One region of the Pantoea sp. X-Soil-ISGK-421 genome, then DNA from elsewhere that is predicted to be linked to it. Evidence: predicted binding sites of a transcription regulator. Region 1 holds the regulator's gene; the other holds the start of a gene.

What was found. The regulator PhoB, encoded in region 1, activates phosphate uptake and scavenging genes when phosphate is short. The targets are predictions, from matches to a motif close to CTGTCATAAAACTGNCNNAT.
Region 2: the regulator PhoB is predicted to act here: its motif matches at 9,134-9,153, upstream of AC6I8K_RS11200 (heavy metal response regulator transcription factor).

Annotation. Positions count from the first base shown of each region.
Region 1 is NZ_AP035979.1:980,928-997,251, reverse strand. It holds gene brnQ (branched-chain amino acid transport system II carrier protein) at 1-13, opposite strand, end outside; gene AC6I8K_RS04475 (cobalamin-independent methionine synthase II family protein) at 416-1,519, opposite strand; gene AC6I8K_RS04470 (PstS family phosphate ABC transporter substrate-binding protein) at 1,686-2,612, opposite strand; gene phoR (phosphate regulon sensor histidine kinase PhoR) at 2,946-4,262, opposite strand; gene phoB (phosphate response regulator transcription factor PhoB) at 4,283-4,972, opposite strand; gene sbcD (exonuclease subunit SbcD) at 5,171-6,388, shown strand; gene AC6I8K_RS04450 (SbcC/MukB-like Walker B domain-containing protein) at 6,385-10,062, shown strand; gene AC6I8K_RS04445 (DUF799 domain-containing protein) at 10,123-10,776, opposite strand; gene AC6I8K_RS04440 (DUF4810 domain-containing protein) at 10,773-11,132, opposite strand; gene AC6I8K_RS04435 (CsgG/HfaB family protein) at 11,144-11,821, opposite strand; gene AC6I8K_RS04430 (cell envelope integrity TolA family protein) at 11,976-12,395, shown strand; gene qhpR (AraC-like transcriptional regulator QhpR) at 12,325-13,416, opposite strand; gene AC6I8K_RS04420 (phosphotransferase enzyme family protein) at 13,654-14,658, opposite strand; gene eat (ethanolamine permease) at 14,918-16,282, shown strand.
Region 2 is NZ_AP035979.1:2,386,831-2,403,154, forward strand. It holds gene AC6I8K_RS11145 (hypothetical protein) at 1-136, opposite strand, end outside; gene AC6I8K_RS11150 (TetR/AcrR family transcriptional regulator) at 198-815, opposite strand; gene AC6I8K_RS11155 (CsbD family protein) at 1,118-1,327, shown strand; gene AC6I8K_RS11160 (hypothetical protein) at 1,370-1,648, opposite strand; gene AC6I8K_RS11165 (aldo/keto reductase) at 1,964-2,953, opposite strand; gene AC6I8K_RS11170 (aldo/keto reductase) at 2,986-3,837, opposite strand; gene AC6I8K_RS11175 (alpha/beta hydrolase) at 3,956-4,999, opposite strand; gene AC6I8K_RS11180 (flavodoxin) at 5,045-5,635, opposite strand; gene AC6I8K_RS11185 (carboxymuconolactone decarboxylase family protein) at 5,660-6,421, opposite strand; gene AC6I8K_RS11190 ((R)-mandelonitrile lyase) at 6,399-6,869, opposite strand; gene AC6I8K_RS11195 (heavy metal sensor histidine kinase) at 6,938-8,392, opposite strand; gene AC6I8K_RS11200 (heavy metal response regulator transcription factor) at 8,385-9,074, opposite strand; gene AC6I8K_RS11205 (alpha/beta hydrolase) at 9,298-10,341, shown strand; gene AC6I8K_RS11210 (multidrug effflux MFS transporter) at 10,338-11,549, opposite strand; gene AC6I8K_RS11215 (NtaA/DmoA family FMN-dependent monooxygenase) at 11,720-13,102, opposite strand; gene AC6I8K_RS11220 (dipeptide ABC transporter ATP-binding protein) at 13,122-14,744, opposite strand; gene AC6I8K_RS11225 (ABC transporter permease) at 14,744-15,601, opposite strand; gene AC6I8K_RS11230 (ABC transporter permease) at 15,598-16,324, opposite strand, start outside.

The DNA.
Region 1 (16,324 bases):
AACGGTGTGTCATAAACTTCTGTACTGCCTGTAGCTGATGTTGCGGTGGAAGTTGGGTTCGTGTTGTCCTCTGGATGCGCTAAAACAAAGCCTTATCAGGCAAGACCAGCGTGATATGCGGTCTAAAACGCTAAAGCGCAGGTGATTTAAACTACTTTTCTTCTGTTCGCAGAGGGATAAATCGACAACGGCGCAAATTAGAACGTTTATAGCGAAGAAAGGCAATACGGGATCGGAAAACCAGAAGGATATAACAAGATAGCGGGATAAAGCAGTGAATCACGGTGGAATAGCGGGAAAACACCCCAGATGATTTGCTAAAACTTTCCTCAGTACGGGAGATTTCTTTGCATAAATCGGCCTTGAGATGCACAAAAGGCGCGATTTACGCGCCTGTTTGTTCAGGTTTACAGCATTACCAGACCGTTCTTGCTATCTCGACCACCAGACGAATCTTCTGCCACTGTTGCTCTTCGTTCAGGCTGTTGCCCTCTTCGGTAGACGCAAAGCCACACTGCGGGCTGAGGCAGATTTGGTTGAGGCTAACAAACTGCGACGCTTCCTGCAGACGCGCTTTCACCTGTGCCGCATCTTCCAGCTCACCGGTTTTGGTGGTGATCAGGCCCAGTACGACCTGCTGATGGCCTGGCTTAAGGAAGCGCAGCGGCTCGAAGCCCCCCGAACGTTCATTGTCGTACTCAAGGTAGAAGGCATCGATATTCACGCCACCAAACAGCACTTCGGCTATCGGCTCATAGCCACCTTCGGAGATCCACGTCGAGCGGAAGTTGCCGCGACACACATGCAGACCAACGGTCAGATCTTCCGGCTTGCCTTCCAGCGCGCTGTTTAGCACTTCAGCATAGATGCGCGCCAGTTCCTGTGGATCTTCGCCACGTTCGCGGATCTGCTGTTGCTGGTCAGTTGAGCACAGGTATGCCCACACGGTGTCATCCAGCTGCAGATAACGGCAGCCCGCGTCGTAAAACGCTTTGATGGCATCTTTGTAGGTCTGCGCCAGATCGGCGAAGTACTCTTTGAGGTCGGGATAAACCGTAGCATCGATCACCTTACGGCCACCGCGGAAGTGCAACACGCTTGGGCTTGGAATGGTCATTTTGGCAACCGCATCGCCCGCCACGCTTTGCAGGAAGCGGAAGTGATCCAGCATCGGGTGTTGAGGATTAAAGGCCACTTTACCGGTGACTTTCACGCCGTGCGCTTTGGTCTGCACGCCGTTGAACTGAATGCCCTGCTCCGCTTCGAACAGCTCTACGCCGTGCAGATCGCCGAAGAAATCGAAGTGCCACCAGGCGCGACGGAATTCACCATCGGTAACGATCTGCAGGCCGTTGGCACGCTGCTGCTCCACAACGTGACGGATTTCGCGATCTTCAACCTGGCGCAATTGATCGGCACTGATTTCGCCATTGGCAAACTGCACACGCGCCTGCTTGATGGCTGCGGGACGCAGAAAACTGCCGACGGTATCGGCACGGAACGGATTATGACGTGGCATCTTCTCTCCTGGCTGAGCGCATAGTTGCGTCAGGGTATAATTTCGCTGAGTTATATCAGCCATCTGGACGGCTATATGTCTAAGAAGAATGCCACGCTGTTACACATTCGGCAACGGAAGAAAATTCAGGTCACATGAAACTATTTCATGTTCAGATGCACGTTCTTCAATTTCCCTCAATTGCCGCGCGTGCTTGTGACATCTGGCTATCCGACAATGGCAGATAACCGGCTTCACTCACCCGACGTTGACCCTGCGGCGACAAGACCTGATGCAGAAACGCATTGACCAGCGGCGGCAGCGGTTTACCCGGCGCTTTATTGACATAGATATAGAGCGGACGCGACCACGGATAGCGGCCGCTGCGAATGGATTCGGCATCCGGCGTCACGCTGTCGCCGTTTGCCGTGACGACCGGCAGCATTTTCACCCCGCTGAGATGAAAGCCAAAACTGGCATAACCAATGCTGTTAGGCGTGGCGGCAACGGCTTGTACCACCGCCGCAGAACCGGGAAATTCGGCAACGTTAGCGCGAAAATCCCCTTTGCACAGCGCCTGCTGCTTGAAAAAGCCCCACGTTCCCGAAGCCGAGTTGCGGCCATAACGTTGAATGCTGCGCGTGGCCCAGCGGCTGTCGCTCAGGCCGAGATCGCCCCAACGTTGCGGCACTTGCCGCCCGCCACACAGGCGGGTAATGGAGAACAGCGCGTCGAGCTGTTGCGGCGCAATGCGCGGCAACGGGTTATCCTGATTGACCACTACCACCAGCGCATCCATCGCCACCGGCACGGCCAGCGGCGGGTAGCCGTAGCGCGCGGTAAAGAGTTGACGTTCATCGATTTGCATCGGGCGGCTCATCGCGCCCAGTTGAGCAGCACCCGCCGCCAGCGCGGTCGGTGCGGTTGAAGATCCCGCCGCCTGCACCTGAACGTTCACGCCCGGCGACTGACGGCTAAAATCCTCGCCCCACAAGGTCATCAGGTAGCCAAGCGTGTCCGATCCGACGCTGCTCAGATTGCCGGTCAGCATGGTTTGTTGGCCATGTGCTAAAGCAGAGCAAAGCAGCATGCAGGAGAGCAACAGCGATTTCATGAGCGGTTCCGCAATTCAATAAGGGCTCTATTCTGTCGCGGCGCGATTTAACGCGCAATAAATTGCGTCATGGCAATCAGTGAGGCACGAAAAGGTCGCCATGAATGGCGTAATGCTGGTCAGTTAAGAGATGAAAACCCCAACTACCTGGCGCACACCTTGTAGCGGCGCAATTTATTGCGCGATAAATCGCGCCGCTACGGAATGTGCGGTAATTAATACGGCGCTTAACTGATCGGCATTACGCCATGAAGGGCGACTCTACGTTTACGGAGCTGGGTTTTCGTAGGGTGCGCATTTATGCGCACCTGAATGCATAGGCAATAAATTGACTCACTCGGTGTTAACGCGCTCTTGAGCCACGTTAGCCACAATCAACCGCTGCGGCAGAAGAAAGCTGAAACAGGTTTCCTGATGCGGCACGCTGGTGATTTCCAGCCGCGCGTTATGATGGCCCAGCGCATGTTTCACAATCGCCAGCCCCAAACCGCTGCCGCCAGTAGCGCGCGAACGCGCTTTATCCACACGGTAGAAACGCTCGGTGAGGCGTGGCAGATGCTGCTCGCTGATGCCCGGCCCGTCATCGCACACCTTAAACTGCGCACCTTGCTTGGTACGCAACCAGCTGATGTCGATGCGCGTGCCTTCCGGCGTATGATTCACCGCGTTGTAGACCAGATTGGAAATGGCGCTACGCAGCTGCTCGTCATTGCCGAACACTTTAAGGTGCGGATCGGTGTGGAAATGGATGGTATGACGTCCCTGACTCAGCGTTTCCGCTTCACGCTGCAACAGCAGCAGCATGCCAGGCACATCCACTGTCTCTTTCAGATCGATGGCCGGAGCCGCTTCAATCCGCGATAAGGTCAGCAGCTGTTTTACCAGGCTGTCCATGCGTCGCGTCTGCTCTTGCATGGTATGCAATGCCTTGCTGCGCGTGCGCTCGTTCATTACCGAGTCGTCCATCATTTCCAGATAACCTTGCAGCACCGTTAGCGGCGTACGCAGTTCATGGCTGACGTTAGCAAAGAAGTTACGTCGCGCGCCTTCCAGCTGGTGCATTTGGGTGACATCACGCGCCACCATCAGCCACTGCCCTTCGCTGTATGGCATCACGCGGAATTCCATATGATGCTGATTATTGAGGATCTGCGTCAGCGGCATGTCGAACTTGCGCTGGCGGATATAACGGGAAAATTCAGGATAACGCAGCAAATTGAGGATGTTCTGGCCGTTATCCTCCGGCCAACGCAAGCCAAGATGCTGTTGCGCCAAACCATTGCACCAGAAAATGGTGCCCTCTTCGGTGGTCAGTACCACGGCATCCGGCAGCGATTCTGCACCGCTGCGGAAACGTTTGATCAGATTACCCAGCTCACGCCGACGCCGCCGGTTGCGCAGCTGCATCTGATACAGACCATAGAACAGCGGTTCCCAACTGCCGCGTCCGGTGGGCGGCGTCATTGAACGATCGACCCACAGCCAGTGTGACAAACGCATCAGATTTCTGAAATGCCACAACATCACGCCGCTCACCGCAATCAGCAGCAGCCACGGCAGATAGCCGAACAACAGACCCAACACCAGCGCAGGTAAACAGACCAGCGCCAGCTCGGTCAAAAGTCTCTTCCAGGAGAGTCGTTCCAGCACGGTAAAAACTCCGTTTACGTTTAGTAGCGGGCTGAGAAACGATACCCTGTTCCGCGAACGGTTTGAACCATGCGATCGTGGCCGGTCAGTTCCAGCGCTTTACGTAAACGGCGAATATGCACATCGACGGTGCGATCTTCGACATACACATTGGTGCCCCACACGTGGTTCAGCAGCTGTTCGCGGCTGTAAACGCGTTCCGGATGCGTCATAAAGAAGTGCAGCAGTTTGTATTCGGTCGGTCCCATCTCCAGCGGCGTGGTTTCCGACATCACGCGGTGCGATGACGGATCGAGGCTCAGCCCCTGCATCTCAATCACCTCTTCCACCGCCATCGGCGAAATACGGCGCATCACCGCTTTGATACGCGCCATCAGCTCTTTTGGCGAAAACGGCTTGGTAATATAGTCATCCGCCCCCACTTCCAGACCGCGCACGCGATCTTCTTCTTCACCGCGCGCCGTCAGCATCATCACCGGAATGTCGCGCGTCATGGCTTCACGCTTCAAATGCTTAATAAACTGGATACCGCTGCCGCCGGGCAACATCCAGTCCAGCAGAATTAAATCAGGCCAGGGTTCGATCAGCTTACCAATCGCGCTGTCATAATCTTCCGCCTCAATAGGCTGGTAATCATTCTGTTCCAGCACGAAACATAACATTTCACGGATGGGAGCTTCGTCTTCCACAACCAAAATGCGCTTAGCCATTGTAACTCCTGCTAGTGTGACACCGTGTCACTGGGATTTGCGGCGTCATTATGCGTCAGTTTTGTGACACTTTTATGAAAAACACTGCCTTAAGATAGATAGATAAAAAACGGAAATGTCACAATAAAAATCTGCTTTTTTTCTTTGTGATCTTAAGTGGTTATAATTCGCCTTCGCTAAACTCAGCACGGAGCAAACATGCGCATCATTCACACCGCTGACTGGCATCTCGGCCAGTTCTTTTACAGCAAAAGTCGCGCCCGGGAACACCAGGCGTTTCTTGACTGGTTGCTGGATCAGATTGTGCAGCATCAGGTGGATGCGCTCATCGTCGCGGGCGATCTGTTTGATACCGGCTCGCCACCGAGCTACGCGCGCGAAATGTTTAACCGTTTTGTGGTGGCGCTGCAGCCGAGCGGCTGTCAACTGGTGGTGCTGGCGGGCAATCACGATTCGGTGGCGACGCTGAATGAATCGCGCGAGCTGCTGGCCTGCCTGAATACCCAGGTGATCACCAGCGCCACACCACAAGGCGAACAGCAGGTGTTAACGCTCACGCAGCGCGATGGCGCGCCGGGTGCGCTGCTGTGCGCCATTCCTTATCTGCGTCCACGCGATATCCTGCGCAGTCAGGCCGGACAATCGGGGCGCGAGAAGCAGATTTCGCTGCTGGAAGCGATCGAGCAGCATTATCAGCACTGCTATGCTGCCGCGCTGGCGCAGCGCGAGGCGCTGGACAGCACGCTGCCGATCATCGCCACCGGCCATCTCACCACTGTCGGCGTGACAAAAAGCGATTCGGTGCGCGACATCTATATCGGCACGCTGGATGCGTTTCCGGCGCAGGCGTTTCCACCCGCGGATTACATCGCGCTCGGTCACATCCATCGCGCGCAGCGCATCGCCAACAGCGAGCATATTCGCTATAGCGGCTCGCCGATTCCGCTCAGTTTTGATGAACTCGGCCGTGAGAAAAGCGTCTTCTTGCTGACGTTCAGCACCACGCTGGAGACGGTCACGCCGCTGACCATTCCGCACTTCCAGCCGATGCAGATGCTGAAAGGCTCAATGGCGGAGATCGAACATCAGCTGGCGCAGTTCCGCGAAAGCGCCAGCGAACAGCCCACGTGGCTGGATATTGAGATCACCACGCAGGAATATCTCAGCGATCTGCAACGCCGTATTGAAGCACTGACCGAAAAACTGCCGGTTGAAGTACTGCTGGTGCGCCGCAGCCGGGAGCAGCGGCAGCGCAGCCTGGAACGGCTGGAGAACGAAACTCTGAGCGAATTAAAAGTGGAAGAGGTCTTTGCCCGCCGCCTGGCGCAGGAAGATCAGCTGGATGCAGAGCAGGCCGAGCAACTCACGCAGCTGTTCCGCACCACCCTCGCGGCGCTGGAGAATCCATCTGCATGAAAATTTTGACGCTACGCTTTAAAAACCTCAATGCACTGCGCGGCGAATGGTTTATCGATTTCCGCCGTGAGCCTTTTGCCAGCAACGGATTATTTGCCATTACCGGCGCCACCGGCGCGGGCAAAACCACCTTGCTTGATGCCATTTGTCTGGCGCTCTATCACCAGACGCCGCGCCTCGGCACGCTGTCGCAAACGCAGAATGAGCTGATCACGCGAGACACCGCCGAGTGTCTGGCCGAAGTGGAGTTTGAGATCAAAGGGGAAGCCTGGCGCGCCTTTTGGAGCCAGAACCGCGCGCGCGGCCTGGCCGACGGCAAGCTACAGGTGCCGCGCGTCGAGCTGGCACGCGTAGCCGATAATCAAATCATCGCCGATAAAGTCGGCGACAAACTGAAAGCAATTGAAACCCTGTCGGGACTCGACTTCGCCCGCTTTACCCGCTCGATGATGCTGTCGCAGGGCCAGTTTGCCGCCTTTCTGAATGCCAAACCCGGCGAACGCGCCGAGCTGCTGGAAGAGCTAACCGGCACCGAAATTTACGGACAAATCTCGGTGCAGATTTACGAGCGCTGGCGCACCGCGCGTGGCGAACTGGAGACGCTGCGCGCCCGCGCCGGCGGCATGTCGCTGCTCGATGAAGCGCGCCGCTCAGAACTGACGCAGCAGTTGGCGGATCTGAGTGTGCAGGAGAAAGCCCTCAGCGAACAGCTAACGCTGGCGCAACAACAGCAACAATGGCTGATGCAGCAACAGCAGCTAATGCAGGAACAGCAGCAGGCGGAACAGACGCTGCTTGCCGCGCAACAGGCCTGGCAGCAGGCCGATGGCGATCGTCAGCGGCTGGCGCGGGCCGAACCGGCAGAAAAACTGCGTGAGAAGCTACAACAGCGCGAACAGTTGCAAAGCGATCGTCGCACGCTGGAACAGCAATCACAGCAGCGACAGGCGCAACAGCAGCAGGCCAAAAGCGCGCTGCAACAGCACGAAAGCCACTATCAGGCAGCGCAGCAGGCACGCGAGCAGGCGTTACAGCAACAGCAGCAGCTAGAAACGCTGCTGACCGAGCAGGTTATCCCGCTCGATCAACGCATCACCACCCTGTCACAGCAGTTGGATGAGCAACAGCGGCTGCATGTGCAGCAGCAACAGGCGCTGCAAACCAGCCAAACCGCGCTCAGCAAGCAACAGCAGGTAAGTGAACATTTACAACAGCAGCTGGCGCAGCAGCAGGAATTCCGCTCCCGAGAAGCTGCAGTGGCCCATTGGGGCGCTGAACTGACCCGCTGGCAGGCGGAGATCGCCCGACTGGATGAACGCGAACAGACGCTAAAACAGTTGATTGCGCAGCAACAGCAGCAGCGCAACCAACTGGAGCAGCATCAACAGGCGCAGACCCAGCGTGAACAGGCGGCGCAACCCTTGCAGCAAGCCGAAGCGCAGGCCGCGCAGCAGCGGCTGCAAGCGGAGCAAGCACTGACTTCGCTTGAGTCTGAAGTCGCCAGTCCGCAGCTGCGTGCTGCCTTGACGCAACATCAAGCGCAGCGTGCTGCGCGGCAGCAGCTCAGCCTGCTCGCCGCGCAGTGGCGCTCGCTACAGCCGCAGCGGGTGCAGCGTCAGCAGAAACTGGCGCAGTTACAGCAGGAACATCAGGAAGCTGAACAGGCGTTGCAGGTATTGCGCGAAGCCTACAAGCGGGAACATCAGGCGCTGCTTGATGTGCGCAAAATCTGCGAGCTGGAGCGCACTATCGCCCAGCTGGCTGATGAGCGCGCGAAACTGCAGCCGGATCAGCCCTGCCCGCTGTGCGGCTCGTGCCAGCATCCGGCTATCGCGCAATATCAGCAGCTTGAGCCAGGCGCCAATCAGCAGCGTCTGGCCGAGCTGGAAACGCGCGTGGCGCAGCTGAAAGAGTCCGGCACCGCCAAAGGCGAGCAGCAAAAATTGTCGCTGCAACAGCAGCAGTCGCTGCAGCAGGAAATCAGCGAATACGACCAGCAGCTCACAACGGTGAACACCCAGTGGCAAGCGCTGTGCGGTGAGCTGGCACTTACCTGCACACTGGAGCAACAGGATGACTTTGCGCAGTGGCAGCAACAGCAGGATGCGCAGGAACAGACACAGCAGCAGCAGCTACAGGTGCGGGAAAACGCCGCACGTGCGGTACAGCAGGCAAAAGACGCCCATCTGCAACAGCAGCAACGGTGGCAACAGCATCAAAATCAGCAGCAGCTGGCGCAGCAGCAGATCATCAGTACGCAGCAGACACTGGATGAAATCATCCAACGCGAAGCCACTGAACGCAGCGCCATGCAGCAACTGGCGCAGCAGCTGGAACAACAATTGTCGCAGCATCAGCTCAGCCTGCCACAAGCGGCAGCGCGGGAAGGCTGGATCAACGCGCTGCAGCAGCGTTGGACTTCATGGCAGGAAAATGAGCGTTTATACAGCGAGTTGCAGCCACAGCTGGCAAAAGCAGAGAGTGAACGCAGCAGCTTGCAGCAGAATTTGGCGCGTGAACAGCAGCGGCTTGATGAGCTGCAGCACTCGCTCAACGCTCTGCAACAGCAGCATCAACAGCAGCAGCAGCAGCGTCAGCAGTTGTTTGGCGATCGTCGGGTGGCGGAAGCACGTCAACAGCAACACGCCGCGCTACAGCAGTGTGAGCAGGCGCTGGCGCAACAATTAGAGCAGTGGCAACAGGCACAAAGCTTGCTGCACAGCCTGAATGGGCAATGTGAGCAAATTGCTGCGCAGCAACACACGTTGAGTGAACGCGTCGCTGCCGCAGAAAATGCCTTCCTTGCCGCGCTGCAGCAAAGTGATTTTGCTGATGAATCGGCACTGCGCGCCGCCCTGCTCGATGAGCGCGAGGTGCAGCAACTCCGCCAGCAGTTGCAGACGCTGGATCAACAGCGCCAGCAGCAACTTACCCTGAGTGAACAGCTTACGCAGCGCGGCATAATGCATCAGCAGCAGCGCCCGGCGGATCTCAGTGATGAAGTCGCCGCCCACATCCAGCACCAGCTGGAACAGCTACGCGTGACCCTGCGTGACAATGCGCGTCAACAGGGCGAGGCACAGCAGCAGTTGCACAGCGATGCGCAACGGCGTCAACAGCAGCAGTCGTTGCTGACGCAAATCGCTACTGATGAAGTGGAGCTGGCGCAGTTGAGCCGCCTGAACGATCTGGTTGGATCGGCCAAAGGCGATAAATTCCGCCGCTTCGCGCAAGGCCTGACGCTCGATCATCTGGTGTGGCTGGCGAACCGTCAGCTCGATCGTCTGCACGGTCGCTACCTGCTGCAACGCCGCGTCAGTGAAGAGCTGGAACTGGAAGTGGTTGATACCTGGCAGGCGGATGCCACGCGCGACACCCGTACGCTGTCGGGCGGTGAGAGCTTCCTTGTCAGCCTGGCGCTGGCGTTAGCGCTGTCGGATTTAGTCAGCCATAAAACGCGCATCGAATCATTATTCCTCGACGAAGGCTTCGGCACGCTGGATGCCGAGACGCTGGATACCGCCTTGGATGCGCTCGACGCCCTGAACGCCAGCGGCAAAACCATTGGCGTGATCAGTCATGTGGAAGCGATGAAAGAGCGTATTCCGGTGCAGATCCGGGTGCGTAAGATGAATGGATTAGGCTACAGCAAACTGGAGTTGCCGGGCGAGTAAAAAACCAGGTCGCCAAAAATGGCGACCCTACGTAGGGTGCGCATTCATGCGCACCGGGTTTTACCTTACTGTCGCCAACTTATAACGCGGGCCGACCAGTAAACCGCCCTGCTCGTTTTGCGCTAATAAACGGGCGCTGGTGACACCGGCGATAGTGTGCGCCTTATCGGACACGTTGCTGGAAATCTGCTTAATCGCAGCGGAGACCAACATGCCGATAATGCCGCCGTTATTGTTGTTGCCGTCTTCCGCGTCGCTGGCGGTGGCAATCCCCTGCCACAGCTCTTTACCGCTGCGCAAATCCACCAGGCGTGCCGTTGCCGACACCTTGGTCACGCTCTGAATGACCTGATAACTGCTGCCGTAATCGGTTACAGAAATGTACAACGCGCTGTCGGCGTGGAAAATATCGTGCAGGCGCTGCGGGCTAACGGCCTGGATTTCATGGCCATTGGTTAATCCGTTCTGCTGGAAGGTTTCATCTACCACCGCCACCGGGAACACGTAATAGCCTGCTTCGGCCAGTGGACGCGTCACCAAAGAGGTGAAGCTGTTGGCCGCATTCACATCGGGCGCACGGTTATCCGCCGGTAGCACCAGAATAGATGCCGGTTTGCTGGCGCGGAAGGCGCTGTAGTCATACGGCTTTTTGTGCGCACAACCGGTCAGCAGCAGTGCGGCGAGCACACCACAAGCAGCAATGATTTTTTTCACTGGGCAACTCCTTGTTTTTTCTTCATCAGAAAGTCCATGTACGGGGCCGATTCCGGGAACAGCTGTTTCTCGGTGGCAAACTGGCCGAAGGCTTTATCGGTATCACCGTTTTTGGCGTACAGCAGCCCCAATTGCGCGTGCAGGCCTGGCGCCACTGGCTTGTTAACCGCTTTGGCTTTTTCGATATCCAGATTCAGTGCCTCAATCTGCTTTTGCGGATCGCTGTCATTTTTGTAGTAGCTGTAGATCTGCTGCTGATAATCGCCCCAGTAGTAGATGGGCTCCGGCCCTTTCGGTGCGCAGCCCGCCAGCACGCCGGCGGCGAACAGCGCCGCACTCAGTTGCAACAATTTCATGCTCAATATCCTTATTTCGCCGGACGCCATGCGCCGCTGTTAATGCCATCGACTAAGTGATCCACCGCTTCACGGATCGCCAGATCCATCACTTTGCCATTCAGCGTCGAGTCATAGCTGGCCGTACCGCCAAACCCGATAACCTCACGCGCCGACAGCTTGAATTCGCCCGCGCCCTGCGCGCTGTACACCACTTCTGAGGTGGTAACATCAACCACATTCAGGTTCACTTTGGCGTAGGCGATTTGGTTCTTACCGCGTCCCAAAATGCCCCACAGCTGCTGATCGCCCACTTCTTTACGGCCAAATTCGGTGATATCGCCGGTGATGATGTAGGTGGCGCCTTTAATGTTTTGCTGGCTCTTCTTAAAGCCCGCTTCCTGCTGCAACTCTTTCAGGTTGCTGCGATCCAGCACGTTGAAGCGATTGGTCTGCTGCAGATGGGTGACCAAAATGGTTTTCGACTGATTGCCAAGACGATCAACGCCGTCGGAGAAGATGCCGTTCATGTACGACGAGCGGTTATCAAACTGGCCGACCGCAATCGGGCTGCGTACGCCTTGGTACGCGGGCTGGCTGGCCGCGCGTACTTGTGGCGCTTCAATAGCACGTGACGATTCGGTGGCGCAACCGCTGAGCACCGAAACGCTTAACAAGGAGAGTGCCGCAAGGGCATATTTTTTCTGCATTTCTAATCCATGAATCAAAAGGAGATAAAGCCGCGAAGTGGCGGCAAATTCTGGTTCTGCCGACAGTCAGAGTAATGCCATAGCATTGATTGAATCGGTCTGTAGACTGTCGGCATTGAGGGAGAGGAACTTTAGTGAAAAGACAGGCATATTAATGAATTTAATTAATCGAATGACGGGATTATTGGGCGGGTTAATGATTGCTTTCGCGCTCAGCGCTTGCCAGCATCCTCAGCCAAAGCAACAGGATAGCATCGCCAATCTCTGTCAGCCGCAGCGCGCGCCGGGTAGCGCATCGTGTAAATGGGCTGATGAAATGCAGCATCAGCTCAACCAACATTTCCGTGATGCCCGGCGTTATGCGGGTCAGCAATGTCTGGTGCGACTCGAATGGCAAAGCAGCGGGCGCTACGCGGTGACGCAGACGCAAGGCGATGAAACGCTGTGCCTGCGCGCCTGGCAATTGATTGGTCAAAACAAAGATTTACCGCCGCCGCCGGATACTAGCCAGCCAGCGTGGTTCGGTTTTGCCCCGGCGACGCCGATCCATCCTGACGCCACTGGCGCGGGCTAATACCAAACCAGCGACGGAACGCACGAGAAAAGGCGCTGACTTCGGAATAGCCGAGCAGCAGCGCCAATTCTGAGATCGGCAGCTGCTTTTGTTGCAAATAGTGAGTCGCCATCTCGCAGCGCACCTTGTCGACCAGCGCCGTGAAACTGATGCCCTCTTCACGCAGCCGCCGTTGCAGCGACCAGCTCGACAGCCCCATTTTATCGGCAATCTCCTCCAGCACCGGCTCGCCTTGCATTAGCGACAGATTGACCTGCGAACGCGCCTGTTCCACCACGCTTTGCAGGCTGGCACAACTGTTGAGACGGCGAATGGCATCCTGCATCACCATCAGCAACATCGGATCCTGTTCTGGCATCGTGCGCAGCAGATCGCGTTTTGGGATCAGTAATGAATTGAAGGGTTGATCGAACCACACTGGCGCATCAAAGACTTTGCAGTGCTCGTGCCACTGCTCCGGGCGCGGGTGTTCAAAATGCACTTCGCGCGGCGCCCAGTGCTTGCCGGCAACATGGCGGATCAGGTTGAGGAACATGCCGAGCGTCAGCTCAGCATCCTGACGTCGTGAGAGAATCGCACCGTGGCGCACCTGATAATCGAGCCGCCAGCACTCGCCTTTATCCACCAGCCGCGTCAGCGTATCGTGCTGATGCCATGGAAACGCATTCACCACGTTGTGCAGCGCCTGCTCCAGCGTGGGCGAACAGAGCCCGATATACCCAATCAAGCCTAATGACTGCGGTTTGAACTGCTTGCCGTAATGCAAACCGAAGTTATCAAAACCGGAATGGCGCGCCGCTTCTTCCATCACGCGGCAGTAGTTCACCAAACCCAGACTCAGCGTGGGGCTTGCCAGCAGTTCGGCGTTGATGCCACTAATGCCAAAGATACGGTCAACATCGCCGCCTTTGTCAGTGATAAAGCCGCTGAGTCCGGTGGCCGCCGCTGCCAAAACGCCGCGGTTACTGGCGTCGACGGTTAAGGCGCTAAAGGCTTCGGTGGGTGTCATCAGAGATTGCATTGGAACCTCACAAGGTGGCGCGAAGGGAACGGATTGAGGATTCCAGCAATTTTCGTACCAGGCGGATGATCTGCGGGTTTTATTGCCAGGTCGCCATGAATGGCGACCCTACGTTTACAGAGCTGGGTTTTCGTAGGGTGCGCATTCATGCGCACCTTGGTACCAACGTCGGCATTACGCCATGAATGGCGACCTCGATTGCGCCGTGACAGCGCAAAGCTGCTCACTGCTGGTGCATCAAACGCCAACCGGCAGCTGATTGGTTTCCAGGTAACGTCGGCACAGCCGCACCGAATGGTCAGCCCAGCGCGGTCCAAGACTCAGCGCCATTTCCGTATCCGCATGCGATCCCATCCACGCCGTCATCTGAATACGCCGCTGGATCAATAACGTCGGCACCAGCGCCATCTCTTCATCGCTGATATGCGCCACTTTTTCGTAACCGAGGATCCAGTTATCGACCCATTCGGCGGCGCGTGGATGATGCTCCACGAAACTGATCGCCGCAGCCAGATCGTGCAGATACCAGCCCAGTCCGCAGTCATCAAAATCGATCACCCGCGTTTCACCTTTGTGCAGCAACAGATTGGTCAGGCGCAGATCGGCGTGGATCAAACCATAACGATCCGCACCTTTACCAAAGCCTTGCAGCTCCTGCCCCACACGCGTCACCGCTTCGGTAACGATGCTGTGATCGGCCGGATTGAGGTTCGGCGCATCCTGCCAGCGTCCCCAATGACTATGATCGCTGACCATGGTGTGATGATCCCAAATGATGCGCTGGAAACCCGCCGGTTTCTGCCAGCTGCGGCTGTGCTGATGCAGGCGCGCAGTGATGTGGCCGAGCTGTTGGAAAGCTTTGGGATCAACGTCGGTGGTGGGCATTTCACCTTCGATCCAGTGGAACAGCACCGCATAACGCTCTGCGCTGTTCGCCATCGGCAGCGTCAACACGCTTTCGCCATCGCTGGCCGGGATCGCCTGCGGCACCATGATGCCGATGTCACGCAGCGCATCCAGCCACAGCAGCTCGCTTTGGATGTCCGCTTTGCTGTGGTAGTTAGGGCGATGCAGGCGCAGCGCATAGCGTTTGCCCGCCGCCTGCAACAGAAAGGTGGCATTTTCCGAGCGGCATAGCAGCTTCAGCTCGCCACGCAGCGCGGCGGGATAACAGGCCAGCGCCTGATGCGCCAGCAGGGTGATTTCAGCATCGGTTAAGCTATCGGATTGTTCGGCACTCATTCATCAGTCTCCAGCATCAAGCACGTGTTATCAGCATGGGATGACGTCGTCCTGACTGCTTGACCGCAGACAACCCAAAGTTGACCGCAGCGTGCATCTGGCACTTTTCTTGCCTCAGAGTTGACCGTGGAGGACAAAACTCACTGCGCCCGCGTCAAGTTTTCCCGCGCCAGGCCACGGCATTATCACTTCACTGTAGCGTAAAGATAAAAAAGCGCGGTGAAGCTGCCGCACCAACAATGACGACGGGGAGAAGATGATGACGAATAAGCTCAAACCCACGCTGGGCACCCTGCATTTGTGGGGCATCGCGGTTGGACTGGTGATTTCCGGTGAATATTTTGGCTGGAGTTATGGCTGGGGCGTGGCGGGCACGCTGGGATTTTTGATCACCACCGCAATGATCGCCACCCTGTATACCTGCTTCATTTTTAGCTTTACCGAACTGACCACCGCGATTCCCCATGCCGGTGGCCCATTTGCTTATAGCCGCCGCGCGTTCGGTGAAACCGGTGGTTTGATTGCCGGCCTGGCCACGCTGATTGAGTTCGTGTTCGCCCCACCCGCTATTGCGATGGCGATTGGTGCCTACCTCAACGTGCAATATCCCGATCTCAATCCGAAAACCGCTGCGGTGGGTGCCTACATCGTGTTTATGACGCTGAACATTCTCGGCGTAAAGCTGGCGGCGATGTTCGAATTGGTGGTCACGGTGCTGGCGGTTCTGGAGCTATTGGTGTTTATGGGCGTGGTGTCGCCGGGCTTCAGCCTCGCCAACTTTGCCGCCAACGGCTGGGCGGGCAGCGATCACTTTGGCATGCCGGCAATGTCGGGCATCTTCGCCGCCATTCCCTTCGCCATCTGGTTCTTCCTCGCGATTGAAGGCGCTGCGATGGCGGCGGAAGAGGCCAAAGACCCGAAACGCACCATTCCCAAAGCCTATATCACCGGCATTTTGACGCTGGTGGTGCTGGCGATTGGCGTGATGTTGCTGGCGGGCGGTGCAGGTGACTGGCGCAAGCTGTCAGATATCAACGATCCTTTGCCACAGGCGATGAAGATGATCGTGGGTGAAAACTCTAACTGGATGCATATGCTGGTGTGGATTGGCCTGTTTGGTCTGATTGCCAGCTTCCACGGTATTATTCTCGGCTATTCGCGCCAGTTCTTCGCCCTCGCCCGCGCCGGTTATCTGCCGCCCAGTTTAGCGAAACTGTCACGCTTCCAGACGCCGCATCGCGCAATTATCGCCGGTGGTTTGATTGGTATGGCCGCGATCTACAGTGATGGCTTCATCAATTTGCAAGGTATGACGCTGACGGCCGCGATGATCACCATGGCGGTGTTCGGCGCGATAGTGATGTATCTGATGAGCATGCTGAGCCTGTTTAAACTGCGCCGGACGGCGCCGGAGATGGAACGCAGCTTCCGCGCGCCAGGTTATCCGATTGTGCCGGGTATCGCGCTGGTGCTATCGCTGGTGTGTCTGGTGGCAATGCTGTGGTTTAACCCGGTGATTGGTGCCTTATTTGTGGCGATTATGGCGGTGGGATACGTCTACTTCCTGGCAACCAAAGCCCAGCGCGATAATGCACCGCAGGATTCGATGTTAGTGGGTGAGTGATGTTAGCAGGTCGCCATAAATGGCGACCTTACGGAATGTGTC
Region 2 (16,324 bases), 1.4 Mb from region 1:
AACGCAAACTCAGGCGATACAACGCGCCAATAAGTTCCTGAACGGTAAGCGCCTCATCAGGACGAAGAATGCGTGTCACCACCCTTCCCACCAATGCGCGAATATCTTCCGTAATGTCTGAATCTTCGTCTTTCACTCGCCCTCCGGCTTTACGCTTCGCTTATTTAGGAAGTATCCACCTCCTAATTAGCCAAATTTTAGTCCAGCAGCTTCATTACTAACTTGATGGTCTCGGGTTCGTCTGCTACATCCGTGATCTTGCCCACAACGCGCATGCCAAAGGCGATGCACAGAATCAACCCCGCCGCTGTTTCGGTATCCAGACTCTGCGTCACCGATCCATCTTCCTGGCCAAGTCGCAGCAACGAGGCGAGAAAGTTTTTATTGCGGATTACCGCTTCACTCACCAACTGCGATAGATCGTCATCCAGCACCTGCAACTCTACTGCGCTGCCCACCACCAAACAGCCGGTGCGGCCTTCCACTGCCCGCGCCGAATCGAGGTAAAACTGCAGCAGCTCGCTGAGCTTCTCGCGGCCGGTAGTGAACTGCGCCAGACGCTGGCGCAAGTCGGCATTGCGCACCGAAAGATAGCGTTCAAACACCAGCAGAAACAGGTTGCGCTTATCTTTGAATGCTTTGTAAATGCTGCCCGCTGTCAGCCCCATCGCTTCGCCCAAATCGTTCAATGAAGCAGCATGAAAACCCTTTTGGCGAAAAACAATCATGGCTTTGTCCAGAGCCTGTTCGATATCGAACTCTCTCGGGCGGCCTCGATCTCTGTTTTTCGATTCTGCGGTTGGCGGTTTGCTCATGGCTGACACATCGATTAATGCAGGTTTCCAGAAGTTGACTAAAAAATATTTCGTTGGTCACTATAGCCTAACTGGTGAGAGCCTGTATAGCCTTCCTCGGATAACCCCTTAAATTGTATAGTTTTTAATGCTGTTAGCTGCACATTTAACCTGCAAATTTAACCTGATAGCAAATTTATGAGTTAGCTCACACGCCAGCGAAGCAAAGCGCAAATCCTGTGCCAGGATTAATGCAGCGGTTGGCATTCGGCCAACCCTAATGATCCTTCAGTAACCGGTAACGACTAAATAGGGAGATCGACATGAACGAAGATCGTATTAGCGGCAACTGGAAGCAGTTCAAGGGAAAAGTGAAGGAAAAATGGGGCGACCTGACTGATGATGATATGACCGTGGTTGAAGGCAAACGCGATCAACTCGTCGGTAAAATTCAGGAGCGCTACGGTTATGAAAAAGACCGTGCGGAGAAAGAAGTGAAAGAGTGGGAAGATTCGAATAAGTACCACTGGTAACCCTGCAGTTCTGCCGGACACCCTTTGTCCGGCATTCACTGATTAATGCTGAGTGGAATCATCCGCCCCGCTGTTTTTAGCCATAAAGCTCATCATGTTCTCTTCTGAGGCCTCAACGTTACCGGCTGTGCTGTCACGCTTCACCACCTCTAATGCCACTCTGGCGACCCGAATGTCGTCCGCCGAGCCACCCGCATAAATCATCTTCTCTAATTGCGCAATCAAGGTGGTGTGCGAAATGGCCGCGTCTGCATCAAATAATTCAATCACTGCATCACCAATCATGATGTCGCATAACTGTTTGTCATTACTGTTTTTCATGGGCTCTCTGTCACCGTCTAAACCAACCCTGGCCGGAGGATCCTGATTGCGCAGAGCATACCCAATGAGTAAAAAACGTCAAATATAAAAAAGCGTCGATACAATCGAAAAATACATCATAAGGAATGGCTTGCGGCGCGAGGAACACGCCGCAAAGTGGTTGTAATACAGCACAGGTAAACACCGCATCCAATCACCGCACATTCCGTAGCGACGCGATTTATCGCGCATTGGATTGCGCCGCTACACTGCGAGCGTTCAGTAATTTGGGTTTTCATCTCTTACTGACAAGCATTACGCTAAAGGTGCTTGTGATTAACCGCCTACCCGCGCCTGTAATGCTGCGGGATAGCGTTCACCGATCACCTTGATGGTTTCCAATGCCTGCGTCAGTTTGAGTAACTCGGCAGAGGAGAGCGCGAGGTCAGCGGCGCCGAGATTTTCTTCCAGACGATGCAGCTTGGTGGTGCCTGGAATCGGCACAATCCACGGCGCCTGCGCCAGCAGCCAGGCCAGCGCGATTTGCGCCGACGTCACGCCTTTCTCCGCCGCTAGCTGCGCCACTAAGGTTACCAGTTGTTCATTGGCGGCCAGCGCTTCGGCGGCAAAGCGTGGCACTTTGCTGCGGAAATCATCCTCGCCAAAGGTCGCTCCCGATTTAATTGCACCGGTTAAAAAGCCTTTACCTAACGGGCTAAACGGCACGAAACCAATACCCAATTCGTTTAGCAGCGGCAGAATTTCCTGTTCCGGTTCACGCCACCACATTGAGTATTCGCTTTGCAGCGCCGTGACCGGTTGCACGGCATGCGCACGCCGAATGGTGTTAGCGCCCGCTTCCGATAAACCGAAATGTTTGACCTTGCCTTCATTAATCAGATCCTTAACCGTGCCGGCAACCTCTTCAATTGGCACATTCGGATCGACGCGATGCTGATACAACAGATCAATCACATCGGTTTTCAGCCGACGCAGCGAGCCTTCAACGGCTGCACGAATATGCTCCGGTCGGCTATTGAGGATCTGCTGCTTATTGTCATCGCCAAAGGTAAAGCCAAATTTGGTGGCGATAACCACTTTGTCACGGTAAGGCTGCAAAGCCGCGCCGACCACTTCTTCATTCAGATACGGCCCATACACTTCAGCGGTGTCGAAAAAAGTGACTCCGCGCTCTACCGCTGCGTGAATTAACGTCATGGCCTGCTGGGTATCAGTTGCCGGACCGTAGCCATGACTTAGCCCCATGCATCCCAGACCAAGCGCTGAAACTTCTAATCCGGCATTTCCCAGATAACGTTTTTGCATTGATTTGTCCCTCAGATTTGCGTCGGTCATGATTAAACGTCGAGTTTACGGCCTGTCAGCCACTCCACCATCGCCGGATCGCGGTGCGAGAAGAAGGCGCTGGTCGCGCTATCCAGCGCGGTGATTTGCAGCATTTCTGCATCGCTCAATTCAAAGTCCAGCACATTGATGTTTTCTGCCATACGCGCTTTGCGTACCGATTTGGCCAGCGAAACAATGCCGCGCTGGAAGATCCAGCGCAGCACTACCTGACCGACGCTTTTGCCATATTTCTCGCCAATCGCCGTCAGGACAGGATGCTGGAACAAGCCGTTTCTGCCTTCAGCAAACGGTGCCCAGGCTTCAGGTTGAATGTTGCGGCTCTTCATCCACGGCACCGCATGCAGTTGCTGATTGAAGGGGTTAACTTCAACCTGATTCACCGCCGGCACCACTTTATTAAACGCGATGAGATCGGCCAGACGATCGGGCTGGAAGTTACTGACGCCAATGGCTTTGATTTTGCCTGTTGCCTGCAGCTCTTCCATGGCACGCCAGGCGCCATGCACATCGCCGTAAGGTTGGTGAATCAAGTAGAGATCGACATAGTCCATCTGCAGGCGATTAAGCGAACGCTCAAACTGCGCTTTAGCGCCCTCGTAGCTGGTGTCCTGCAGCCACAGCTTGGTGGTGACAAACAGCGCGTCACGTGCCACCCCACTCTGCTTAATGGCATTACCAACCTGAGTTTCATTTTGATATGAGGCGGCGGTATCAATCAGCCGATAGCCGGTTTCGATGGCATCAATCACTGCGCGCTCACACTCAGCGGCATCGGTCATCTGAAACACACCAAAGCCCAGCAGCGGCATCTCGAGACCGTTATTCAGTTTTACAGTTTGCATGGCGTTATCCTTTCGTTAGTTTCCGAAAGCATAACGCCTGAGGATTGTTTTGATTAGACCCGGTAATTAGCTAGGGTTTATTAACTCAATTCATGAATTAATCCCCCCTGCTGGCCGGCTACTGCAGATTCTTCTGTTGGAAAAATGCGCTAACCTGGTCGGCGATTTGCACATTATTCAGATCGGAGAATGGGAAGTGCGTATTTCCTTTAATGCCAATCTCCGGCAGATGGATCACTTGCACATCGCCACCGTGTTTATTGACCACATCTCGCCACTGGCGCGCCATCGCCAGCCTTACCCGCCAACTGTCCTGCGCTGGCATGCTGCTCGCTTTATCCGGAATGTTGTCGCCATAGAAAATCAGAATCGGAATTTTGGTCAGCGCCATGAACTTGTCCAGCGCCACCGGCTCGCCTTTTAGCGTATCGAACGCGCTGGGCATCGGTGCCGGCAATTCGTTTTCGGGAAACACAAAGCCGCTGCCCGGTTCAAAGGCGACAATGGCTTTAACCTTGCTGTTTTTCATCGCGGTATACCAGCCAGGCCCGCCGCCCTGTGAATGGGTAAACAGAATGGCGGGACCGCTTTTGTCGATAACGGCGGACATCGCATCGGAGATGACGTTGACGTCAAACGGCCCGGTATTGGGCGTCATTTGGCGGAAATATTGGTTCAGCGCGTCTTTATCCTGAGAGAACTGTACGCCTTTAAAGAAGGTGGGCCATACGCCAAGGCGGAATTGGTTAAACCACATCTGTTCATCCGGTTTCGGCGTGACAGTGGTTGCTACCGTGCTACGACCAGCCGCACCCCGGCGCGGTTGATCAACCAGATAGGTGGCAAATCCGCGACGCAGGAAAATATTTTGAAAACCTTCGCGCCCATCCGGGGTACTTTCCCAGGTGCGCGAGAACTGTCCGGCACCATGCAGCATCACGATGGGATATTTATGCGGATGTTGCGGAATCTGATAAAACACCGCCGCGTGGTCGCCATGATAGGTTTGGCCCGCTGCATCCAGCGGTTTTTTGGCATCAAATTGTCCCGGCGCTGTCACCACCGTACCGCCCGCAGCGAAGCTGCCTTGTGCCTGAATCACTAACGGTTCGGCGTGGCTGGTAGCGATAAACCCCGCCACCAGCAAACCTACACCCCAGATTTTTACCGATCTCTTCACACGCTTTCCCTCTTTTATGTTTGTGTATTAGCTGTCAACCGTCGCTAACCATTGGGTGACGGTCTCGGTGGTTCTTCTCTCCTGATCGCACTCCAGCACCAGCGGTTTTTCTCGTTGCGCCGCCGCGGCCAGCGTAGCGAGAATCGCTTCACTGTCGCCGATGCCGTAACCACCGTGGGTAATAAACGGAATGATGCGTTTATTACGGCAATCATGGCTGCTGAGAAACGATTGCACCACCGGCGGCACCGTGGTGCCCCAAACCGGAAAGCCCAGATAAATCGTCTGGTAGCGTTCAAAGTCCGCAACGCTGTTTTTTAACGCCGGTTTCACCTGCCGATCGCGCTGATTTTTCGCCAGCTCAACCGTTTGAAAATAGTCATCGGGATAGGCCACTGCCGGTTCAATTGCAAAAATATCGCTGTTGAGTTGACGATGAATAACACCTGCCAGTACCCGCGTATTGCCACTGCGGGAGAAATACACCACCAGCGTCGCGCGGTTATTTTGCCCAGGCACGGTGTTAGCCAACGCCGGCTTAAGCACGGCAGCGGAAAACGCCGCGCCCGCCAGCGCGCTGAGTAGTACTCTGCGGTTAGCATCATGCGCATCTGACATGACTTCGCTCCTCTGACATGAAATCTATGGCGTATCTTGCGCCGCGTGCAGTGCGGCTTCCGCGCGCGCAGCGGCCTGCTCTTCCCCGCTGGCACGTAAAATTTGCACCAGATGCTGCAGCTGCCCGCGCGTCAACCCTACCCGCAAACTGGCACGGGTATGCGATAGCAGCTGCGCTTCAATACCCGGCGTGGCGGCTAAGGCACCTACCGTCGCCAGTTCGCGGCTTTGCCAGTCAAGGTTGTCACGGGCAAAAATATCGCCAAACAGGTGGCTTTGCAGGAACTGGTTGATCACCGGCGCAAAATCAAACAGCGGTCCTTGTACTGGCGCGCCAGAAATTTTGGTTTGGTTAGCGGTGCCGAGCTGACGCAGCGCATCCCCCACCGGAATGGGCTGCACAGGCTCTTTGCCCGGTTGATCCTTAATGCCGCGCTGCTTACGCGCTTCTGTCACTTTCATCAACGCGCTCAGCGCATTGAGACTGCGCGGAAATCCGGTATAGGCATACAGCTGCACCAGAATTTCTTTGGCTTCACTGACCGTCAAGCCAGCATCCAGCCCCTGATTCAGCGCGGCATCCAGTTTTTCCATATTGCTGGTTGCCATAAATACCGCCATCAGAGGAATGGCTTGTTGTCGTGCGGAGAGGGTTTCGGACTGATTCGATGACTCGTTCATTGCAGGTGTTACTCCCTGGTGAGTTGCAGCATAGGTAGTCAGGTTACCGGCAAAAAGCATGAGTAGGGCGAAGGTGAAGGACTTAATCGGCACGGTATTGTTCATCAGTCACTTTCTCCAGCCAGGTCACACTTTTGCCATCCACTCTGCCGGTCACCGCAAGGTGCGTCATGGCACTGTTGGCACTCGCGCCGTGCCAGTGCTTGACGCCCGGCGGGCACGACACCACATCGCCAACGCGAATAGTGCGCACCGGCTGCCCCTCCTGCTGGGTTAACCCTACGCCGGAGGTGACAATCAGGCGCTGTCCGGCGGGATGGGTGTGCCAGGCCGATCGCGCACCCGGTTCGAAGGTGACATAAGCAGCCGAAGCATTGATCTGTTCATCCGCCACAAACAGCGGATCAACGCGTACCTGGCCGGTAAAATTTTGCGCCGGACCCGAAAGTGCCGGTTGGCTGCCGGCCGGTGTAATCTTTACTACCGGCTCGGCAGCAAAAGATGAGAAAGCAAGGGGCAGCAATAGCCCCAGAAAGCCCGATTTTGCTGTCATGCAATGCGTCCTTTATTTATTGAACGTGGATGCTGCGAGGCATCGATTCTAACGAGGCGCAGATGTCGTCATGCTGACGGGTTGCTGACAATGTTGTCAGTTTTGATCGCTGCGACATCGCGAGCGGCAGCTGACAGCGATTTACGTTCAGGCGTTAAGGCAAAGGTCAGCCCAAAGGTATTCATTCCACCTTCACTGCGCGCGAACACATCACCGCGATGCATGATGGCGACCGCGCGCACAATCGATAACCCCAGCCCGTGATGGGTGGTACTTTTGGCGCGCGCAGAATCAACCCGGTAAAAACGTTCAAACAGTCGATGCAGATGTTCGGGCGCGATGGCGGCGCCGGGATTTGTGACCGCAACCACTGCCTGACCGGCGTTTTCACTGAAGTTAACGCTAATGGTGCTGTGCGGTGCCGCATGTCGCGCACTGTTCTCCAGCAGATTCGCCAGCGAACGGTGGAATAAGCGACGGTCGATATGCACCCACACGTCGCCGTCGATCTGCAATTTCAACTGTTTTTCGGCGAATGAGGGTTCAACATATTCGGCGGTTTTCACTGTCTCGGCGCGCAGGGAAACGCGCGTCAGCTGTGAAGCATGTTCCCCGGCATGCGCATGCGACAGGAAGAGCATGTCGTTGACGATAGAGGTCATGCGTTCCAGCTCTTCGAGGTTGGAACCGAGTAGATCCTCCAACTCCGCCGGCGAGCGGCGGCGCGCCAGCCCGAGCTGCGTCTGACCAATCAAATTGGTGAGCGGCGTGCGCAATTCATGTGCGACATCAGCATTGAAACTCTCCAGCTGCCGCCAGGCAATCGCCTGCCGCTCTAGCACACCATTAAAGGCAGCAGCCAGCGGCTGCAGCTCATCCGGTAACCTGCAGGTGTCCAGTCGCTGAGTATGATCGCCCGGTGCCAGCTGATGCGCCTGCTGGCTCAGTGCACCAACCGGACGCAAACCAATACGGGATACGGCATAGCCCAGTAGCGCCACGATAAATACGCCGATGGACGAAACGATCAGTAAGGTACGCGTGAAAGCATCAAGCGTACCCATATAGGGCGTTGAGTCGATGGCCACCACGTAGCGCAACGCGGGTCGCTCACCGCGAGCCGCAAGGGTTTTGACCAGCAAGAACAGTGAGCAGGCGGCATCCGTTGCGCCTGGCACTTTATTAAACCCTTCCTGCAAGGAAGCCCAATTCACGCCCAACGGCGGCGCGCCACCGAGGCTAAAACGCGCATCATCGCTCAAAATCCAGTAACGCACGCGTTCGCCTTCGGCGCTGGTTAAATCGGTAAATTTACGGGCCAACGTCGCCCAGCCATCGTCTGAGGTGCGCGCCGTGATCCACGGACTCATTAAGGATTCCCGAAACAGCAGTTCGTTATGCATCTGCTTTTGCAACGAGTCATGCAGTGAAGCGCGCAGAAGCAAGCCGATGGTCGAAACGATCAGCACAATACTCAGCACGAACATCAGTGCGAGACGTATGGAAATGGAACGTTTAATCATGGTGAGGCTCCCGCACTTCCAGCACGTAACCCATGCCGCGCACAGTGTGCAGCAGCTTAATCGTAAAAGGTGCATCAATCTTGGCGCGTAACCGTTTGATGGCCACCTCAACCACGTTAGCATCGCTGTCGAAATTCATGTCCCACACCTGCTCGGCGATCATCATCTTCGACAATATTTCCCCCTGATGCCGCGCCAGCAGGCTGAGCAGTGCGAACTCTTTAGCCGTCAGCTCAAGCCGAATACCGTGGCGAAACACCCGACGGGCCAGCAGATCGAGATGCAAATCATGGATTTGCAGTTGCGTGATGTCGGCACCATCGCTGATGCGACGGCGCACCAGCGCCTGAATGCGCGCCACCAGCTCAATTAGCGAAAAGGGTTTGGGCAGATAATCATCCGCCCCCAGGCGCAGCCCTTTTACCCGCTCATCCACCGAGCCGCGCGCCGAGAGCATCAGCACCGGCGTCTGTTTACTGCTACGAATCCCTTCAAGCACGCGGTAACCGTCAATGCCTGGCAGCATCACATCAAGAATCACCGCGTCATAATCGAACTCCAGCGCAAAGTGCAGGCCTTCTGCGCCGTCAGCTGAGACATCAACGGTAAAACCCGATTCACCCAACGCCCGGCTCAGGTAAGTGGAGGTCTTCTCTTCGTCTTCAACCAACAATAAGCGCATCGCGGGGCTTCCTTATGTCAACCTTTAAACGGTATTTTGCCGGCAGCTCACCAACAGTAAGCTGACAATTTGCTGACAGCGCTGTCAGCCAACGCCCCGGTGAAACTGACAGGGTTGTTATCTTGTGGTCATGATGCTGACAGCCCGGGCGCCTTAAGCTCACCCGACGATATCACTCTCGCGAGCCCACTTTGCAGGCCGCGACTTTTCTCCGGGAGCGAAGATGAAACTCACTGCTATCCATGCCCTGCTGATCGCGGCAATGTCCGTAAGCGTTCAGGCCGCTAACCACCAGCAGAACCCTTTCACGCTGGTTTATCACGGCGCCATCACGCAAAACGTAGCGGGCAAAGTCAACATCCATCCGGTGAAGTATGATTTGCACGGGCTACAAATTGCCGCCAACGTCTATACGCCCGCCAATTACGACCCGGCGAAGCACTATCCGGCCATCGTGGTCGCTCATCCTAACGGCGGTGTGAAAGAGCAAGTTGCCGGCCTCTACGCGCAGCGTCTTGCCGAGCACGGTTACATCACCATCACTGCCGATGCCGCCTATCAAGGTGCCAGTGGCGGCATGCCGCGCAGCGTAGATAAACCGGCTAACCGTATCGAAGATATTCACGGCATGGCGGATTACCTTAGTCGCTATCCCGGCGTTGATGCGAAACGCATCGGTTTACTGGGTATCTGCGGTGGCGGCGGTTATGCCCTCAAAGCCGCGCAGACCGATAAACGTTTTAAAGCGTTGGCCACACTGAGCATGTTTGATTCCGGCCTGGTGCGACGTAACGGCTATCAGGATTCACAGCTCGCGACGATTCAGGATCGCCTGCGGGCAGCAACCGAGGCACGCAGTAAAGAAGCCACCACCGGTGAAGTCACCTATTCCGGCGATGCCAATCTGACAGATGAGCAGATTGCTAAACTGCCGTTCGATCTCTATCGCCAGGGCTACGAGTACTATTGGAAAACCCATGCACATCCAAATTCAACCTTCCGCTACACCACCAGCAGCCTGCTGGATTTGATGCGCTTTGACGCTCAAAGCAACATGGACCTGATTAATCAGCCGGTGCTGATGATGGCGGGCAGCAAAGCGGATTCGCTCTACATGACGCAAAGTGCGTTTAGTAAAGCCACCGGCACCACCAACAAAAAGCTGTATCTGATTGAAGGCGCAACGCATATCGAGACGTACTGGGTACCGCGTTATGTCGATCAGGCGATGGGCCAGCTCGATCCGTTCTTCGACCAAAACATTTAACCGTGAGATTTTACCGTGGCGGCGCTGAGCGCCATCACCGCGCTTGCCACGGTAAACAGCGCGATAATCCACGCCATGGTCCAGGGCGTGCCATCGCTGAGTAGCGCCAGCAACAACGATGAAATAATGCCGCTGCCATATTGCAGCGAGCCGATGAGCGCTGAGGCGGAACCCGCCATATTGGGCACGGTATCCATGGCGGCGGCCGTGGAGGTTGCGGCGATAATGCCGTTCATCGAGAAGAACACAAACACCGGTAGAATAATCATCAGGATGCCACCGAAGGCCAGTTTGGCGCTCAGCGCCACTATTAACGCGGCGAAGGTGGCCGTGATCACCGCTACTTTGAGCAGGGATTCCAGCGGATAGCGGTGCACCAAACGTCGGTTCACCATGCTGACCGCCATCAAACCCACCACGTTCACCGCAAACAGCCAGCCATAATGTTGCGCATCGATGCCGAAATAAGAGATATAGACGAAAGGCGAGCCGGTAATGAAGGCGTAAGCCGCCACGTAGTAGAACGCCACGCACAGCGTAAAGCGCATGAAATGGCGATTTTTCAGCAGAGCAAGATAGTTGCTAAACGCACCGGCTAGCGACGCTTTTATCCGCTTGTCTGCCGGTAAGGTTTCGGGCAACCAGCACATCAAAATAAGCATCACGCCGCCGATAACCGCCAGCAGCCAGAAGACGGCGTGCCAGGATGTCACGCGGATCATCTGACCGCCCAGCAGCGGCCCGGCAATCGGTGCAATCGCCATAACCACCATCAGCGTGGAGAGCATCTGCGCAGCGCGGGTGCGGGCAAAGAGATCGCGGATCATCGCGCGCGCCAGCATCGGCCCAGTACAGGCACCCAGCGCCTGAAACACCCGCCAGAACACAATCTGCGTGATATCGCTGGAAAGGGCACAGCCGACAGAGCCGATCACAAACAGCACCAATCCGATAAACAGCGGCACTTTGCGGCCAAAATGGTCGCTGATCGGTCCCCAGATGAGCTGGGCAATACAGAAGCCGATGAGAAATCCGGTAATGGTGAGTTCCGCATCGCCGTGCAGCTCGCGCGCCATAATCGGCATGGCGGGCAGATAGATATCGGTGGATAACGAGGTGATCGCCATCAACGCACTGAGAATGAGGATAAACGGCAAACCGCTCGATTTGACGGTGAAGGATTGAGAACGCGTTGAGGCGTGATCCATGTTGAATTCCAGAGAGATCGAATACGGTCATAGTAGCGGAAGGGATGGTGAAGATAATGGCCTGAAAGAGGATTGGCTCTATGAATAGGATTCATTAATTAGCGGTCGCCATGAATGGCGACCCTACGATGTTGTAGGGTGCGCATTCATGCGCACCTGGGTGAATCGTATCAGGAACCCAACGTCAACTTCCTTTGCGGATGCGACGCGGGCAACCGGCTCTCTTTGCCGAAAATCTTCTCGCGCAGCGTGCCGTCTTTATAGGCCTTTTGCGCCAGACCGCGCTTCTGCAACACCGGCACCACGTGCTCGACCCATTCATCCCACCAGCCGAGCGTGGTGACCGGCACCACGTTAAAGCCATCAACACCGGCATCTGCAAATTGCTGCACGCGATCGGCAATCTGCTCGGGTGTACCGGCAAAACGGCCCGGCAGCAACGCGTGCTGGATCAGGTATTCACGCCACGTCAGCACGCGGCCCTGGCCGTAATCCGCATCTACCGCAATACGGAATTTGGAGCGCATATGCTGGCTGAACTCCTCGCGACGGCTGAGCTCAGTCAGCGGCGTGTCGGGATCGATATTGGCCAGATCGATGCCGGAACCGCCGCTGTAGAACCCTTGCAGCGCGTTGATATCGATATTGTCGAACAGATATTGCTGCTTACGTTTCGCCTCCTCTTCCGTCGACCCGATTACGGTGGAGAGCATCACCAGCTTCTTCAAATCCTCCGGCTGGCGCCCAAAATCCACCACATCCTGATTGAGAATGGCGATATCTTTACGCGCGGTGTCCGGCGTTTGTGACGGCAGGAAAGTGACCTCGGCATTGCGGGCGGCAAAGCGGCGGCCGGCATCCGAGTTCCCCGCCTGGAAGAATACCGGGCTGCGCTGCGGCGACGGCTCTACAATGTGCGGCCCTTCTACCCGATAGCGCTTACCGACGTGATTAATCTTGTGGATTTTATCGGCATCAAAGAAGCGATTGGTGGCGGGATCGTGCAGCACCGCGCCCTCTTCCCATGACAGTTCCCACAGTTTGTACGCCACATCGAGGTACTCCTGCGCCCATTCGTAGCGCTCGTCGTGCGGCACAATGTCCTGATAACCGTAATTGCGGAAACCGTTGGAGAGATACGAGGTGACGATGTTCCAGCCAATGCGGCCGCGGGTGAACTCATCCAACGAGGAGATCTGGCGCGCAAACGAGAACGGATGCGCCTGAATCACGTTGCTGGTCACCACCAGTCCCAGATTCTCCGTGGCCAGTCCCAGCGCCGAGAGAATGGTGATCGGATCGGGCTCAGGGAACTGCGTACCGGCGCTGATGGTGGTTTTGCCATCGCCATATTCAATGTCATACACGCCCACCACATCGGCGATGAACAAAGTATCAAACAGCCCTTTTTCGAGGGTTTTCACCGTTTTCACATAGGCATCAAGCTGGTTGTAGTTGTACTGCACCTGACCTTCCGGCGTGCGCCAGTAACCGTGGCTGTGATGATTGGGGGTGAGATGCAAAAATCCGTTATAAATCAGTTCGCGTGACATGTTCGCTCCAATAGCAAAGTTAGGCAGTTTCCAGCGCGGCCAGGCGTGGCAACGCGGCAAGTAACGTTTGGGTATAGGGGTGGCGCGGGCGGTAGAACACCTCATCGGCGGTGCCCTGCTCAACCGCCTGGCCGTTTTGCATCACCAGCACGCGATCGCTCATGTGATGGATAACGCCAAGGTCGTGCGAGATAAACAGGTAGCTGACGCCAAGCTGCGCCTGCAGATCGCTAAGCAGATCAAGAATTTGCGCCTGAATAGTGACATCCAGCGCCGAGACGGCTTCATCAAGCACAATTATTTGCGGATGGGTGGCGATGGCGCGGGCAATCGCCACGCGCTGGCGCTGGCCGCCCGACATGCGCGCCGGCCATTGATTGAGATGTTCCGCGCCAAGTCCGACCGATTGCAGCAGGCTAATGGCGCGCTCTCGCGGTGTCTGCGTAGGCGCATGCCGATCCAGCGCAATCGCATCCAGCAGGAGATCGGCCACCCGCCAGCGTGGATCGAACGAGGAAAGCGGATCCTGATACACCACGGCAATCTGGCGGCGGATCGCGCGTTGATGGGCAGCGGACGCCCGGCTCCACGGCTGACCAGCAAATAGCACCTCGCCACTGTCCGGTGATTCCAGCGCCAGCGCGATACGTGACAAGGTGGTTTTACCCGAACCGGACTCGCCGACAATCCCCAGCGTTTCGCCGCGTTTCAAGGTAAAGGAAACGTCATCAACGGCGCTGTGCCCACGAAAACGCTTCACAATATGCCGCGCTTCCAGCAGCACTTCCGTTGATTTCGCCGCCGCTGGCGCAGGTTCACCGGACGCGTTCCCGGAAAGCCGTTGTCCTTTGGTGTGCTCGCTGGGAATCGCGTTGATCAATCCTTGGGTGTAAGGATGTTTCGGTTGCTGCAGCACCTGTTGTGCCGTGCCCGCTTCTACAATTACGCCACCCTGCATTACCAGAATCTGATCGGCAATTTTCGCCACCACCGCCAGATCGTGGCTAATCAGAATCACGCTGGTGCCGCGATCCAGCATCTGCCGCAACACCTCCAGCACCTGCGCCTGTACCGTCACATCCAGCGCGGTGGTCGGCTCATCGGCGATCAGCACATCCGGATGCAGCGCAATTGCCGAGGCAATCAATGCGCGCTGGCGCAGGCCGCCAGATAACTCGCCCGGTCGCTGGCGGGCGCGATAGGCCGCCTGTGGCACGCCGACTTCTTCTAGCAGCGCATGCACTTTCTGCTGGCGGCTGGCCGCGTTACCCCAGCCATGCAGCGCCAGCGCTTCAGCGATCTCTTTTCCTACCGGACGCAGTGGATCGAGCGACACCAGCGCATCCTGCAAAATGAACCCCACTTTGCTGCCGCGTACGCGTCGCCACCAGCCGTCGCTGCGCCCGAGCAGCGTCTCGCCGTGCAGGCTCAGCGTTTCAGCCTGTACGTGTAATCCGTCACCGGCTAATCCCACCAGCGAACGGGCGGTCACGCTTTTTCCCGATCCCGATTCGCCCACCAGCGCCAGACATTGGCCGCGAGGCAGCGTAAAGCTGACATTTTTCACAATATGGCGTGGTTGCCCACTTTCGCTGCTGGCCCAGATATTCAGGCCGCACACATCAATTACATTGCTGCTCATTAGCGCTTCTCTCCTTCTGCTCGCTGCTGGAGGTAGCGGCCAATTTGCGTAAACGACAGCGCCACCAACACAATTGCAATACCCGGCAGCACTTCCAGCCACCATGCAACGGTGACGTTAATTTTTCCCGCTTCAAGCAGCGCGCCCCACTCCGGCGACGGCGGCACCACGCCTAATCCAAGAAACGACAGACCCGACGCCCACACCACCGATTGCCCGATACCTAACGCCACCAGCGAGAACAGCGGCCGGAACACGTTGGGCGCGATGTGCTGGGTAAACAGCCGCTGCCACGGATGACCCAGCGCGCGCGCCGCTTCGACATAACCGGATTGCTTCACCTGCAACGCCTGCGCGCGCACCAGCCGCGCATAGCCCGGCGCGGTACCAATGCCGACCGAGATCAGCAAACTGCTGGCGGACGGCCCGAGTAAGGCAACAAACAGCAGCGCTAGCAGCAAGGTGGGAAACGCCAGCAGGATTTCCAGCAGGCGATTGACCGGTTCCGCCAGCCAGCGCGGCCCGAGCGCGGCGCTAAAGCCGAGTACAATCGCACCCAACAGCGCGATCGCCATCGCACCGATACCAATCAGCAACGACTGACGCGTGCCCCAGATAATGCGGCTGTACAGATCGCGTCCGATGTCATCGGTGCCGAGCCAGTTGGTCCACGATGGCGCTTGCAGGGCGCGATAGAGATCGGTGCTGAAGGGATCGTGGGTCGCCAGTACGCCAGGCGCGATCGCCGCGATAATAAAGAACAGCGCCACAATGCCGGAGAGCAGCACCGAAAGTGGCCATTGCCAGCGGGCGCGCGTTGCTTGCGGACCGGCGTACTCCGTGAGATGAGTTGTCATGCGCGACCTCGCAGGCGGGGATCGACGATCAGATAAATCAGGTCAACCACCAGGTTAATAACGATGTAGAGGAAACTAATCAGAATCACGATGCCGGAAACCAAGGCAAAGTCCTTGTTGCTCACGGCATTGACCAGCACATTGCCGAGCCCCGGTCGGGCGAACACCGCTTCTACCAACACCGCGCCGGACAGCAAATTGCCCATCGCCCAGCCGCTCAGCGTGATGGCGGGAATCAAGGCATGGCGTAACACATGGCGCAGTCGCACACCGGCTAAACTCATGCCGCGCGCCCGCGCCGACAGCACAAACGGCTGCTGCATACTGCGTTCGAATTCTCCGCGAATCGCGTGACCAAGAAAGCCGGCCAGCGGAATCGCCAGCGTGATGGCGGGCAGCACAGTGCCGAGTACGCTGGTGCCGCCGACCACCGGGAACCAGCGCAGGCCGATGGCGAAAACGATCAACAGCAGAATGCCAATCCAGTACTGCGGCAATCCGGCCATGATGGTTTCCACCGCCGAGCCAAACGCCGCCAGACGACGATTGCGCCCGGCGGTAAGCAGCGTCCAGGGAATGGCGATGATCCACGCCAGCAGCAGAGCGGCTATCGCCAGCGTAAAGGTCGGCAGCAGCTGCTCGGCGATGATGTGCACCACCGGGCGCTGCAACTCAAATGAGAAGCCAAAATCAGCGTGCAGCAGCTGCCAGAGGTAGTGCAGA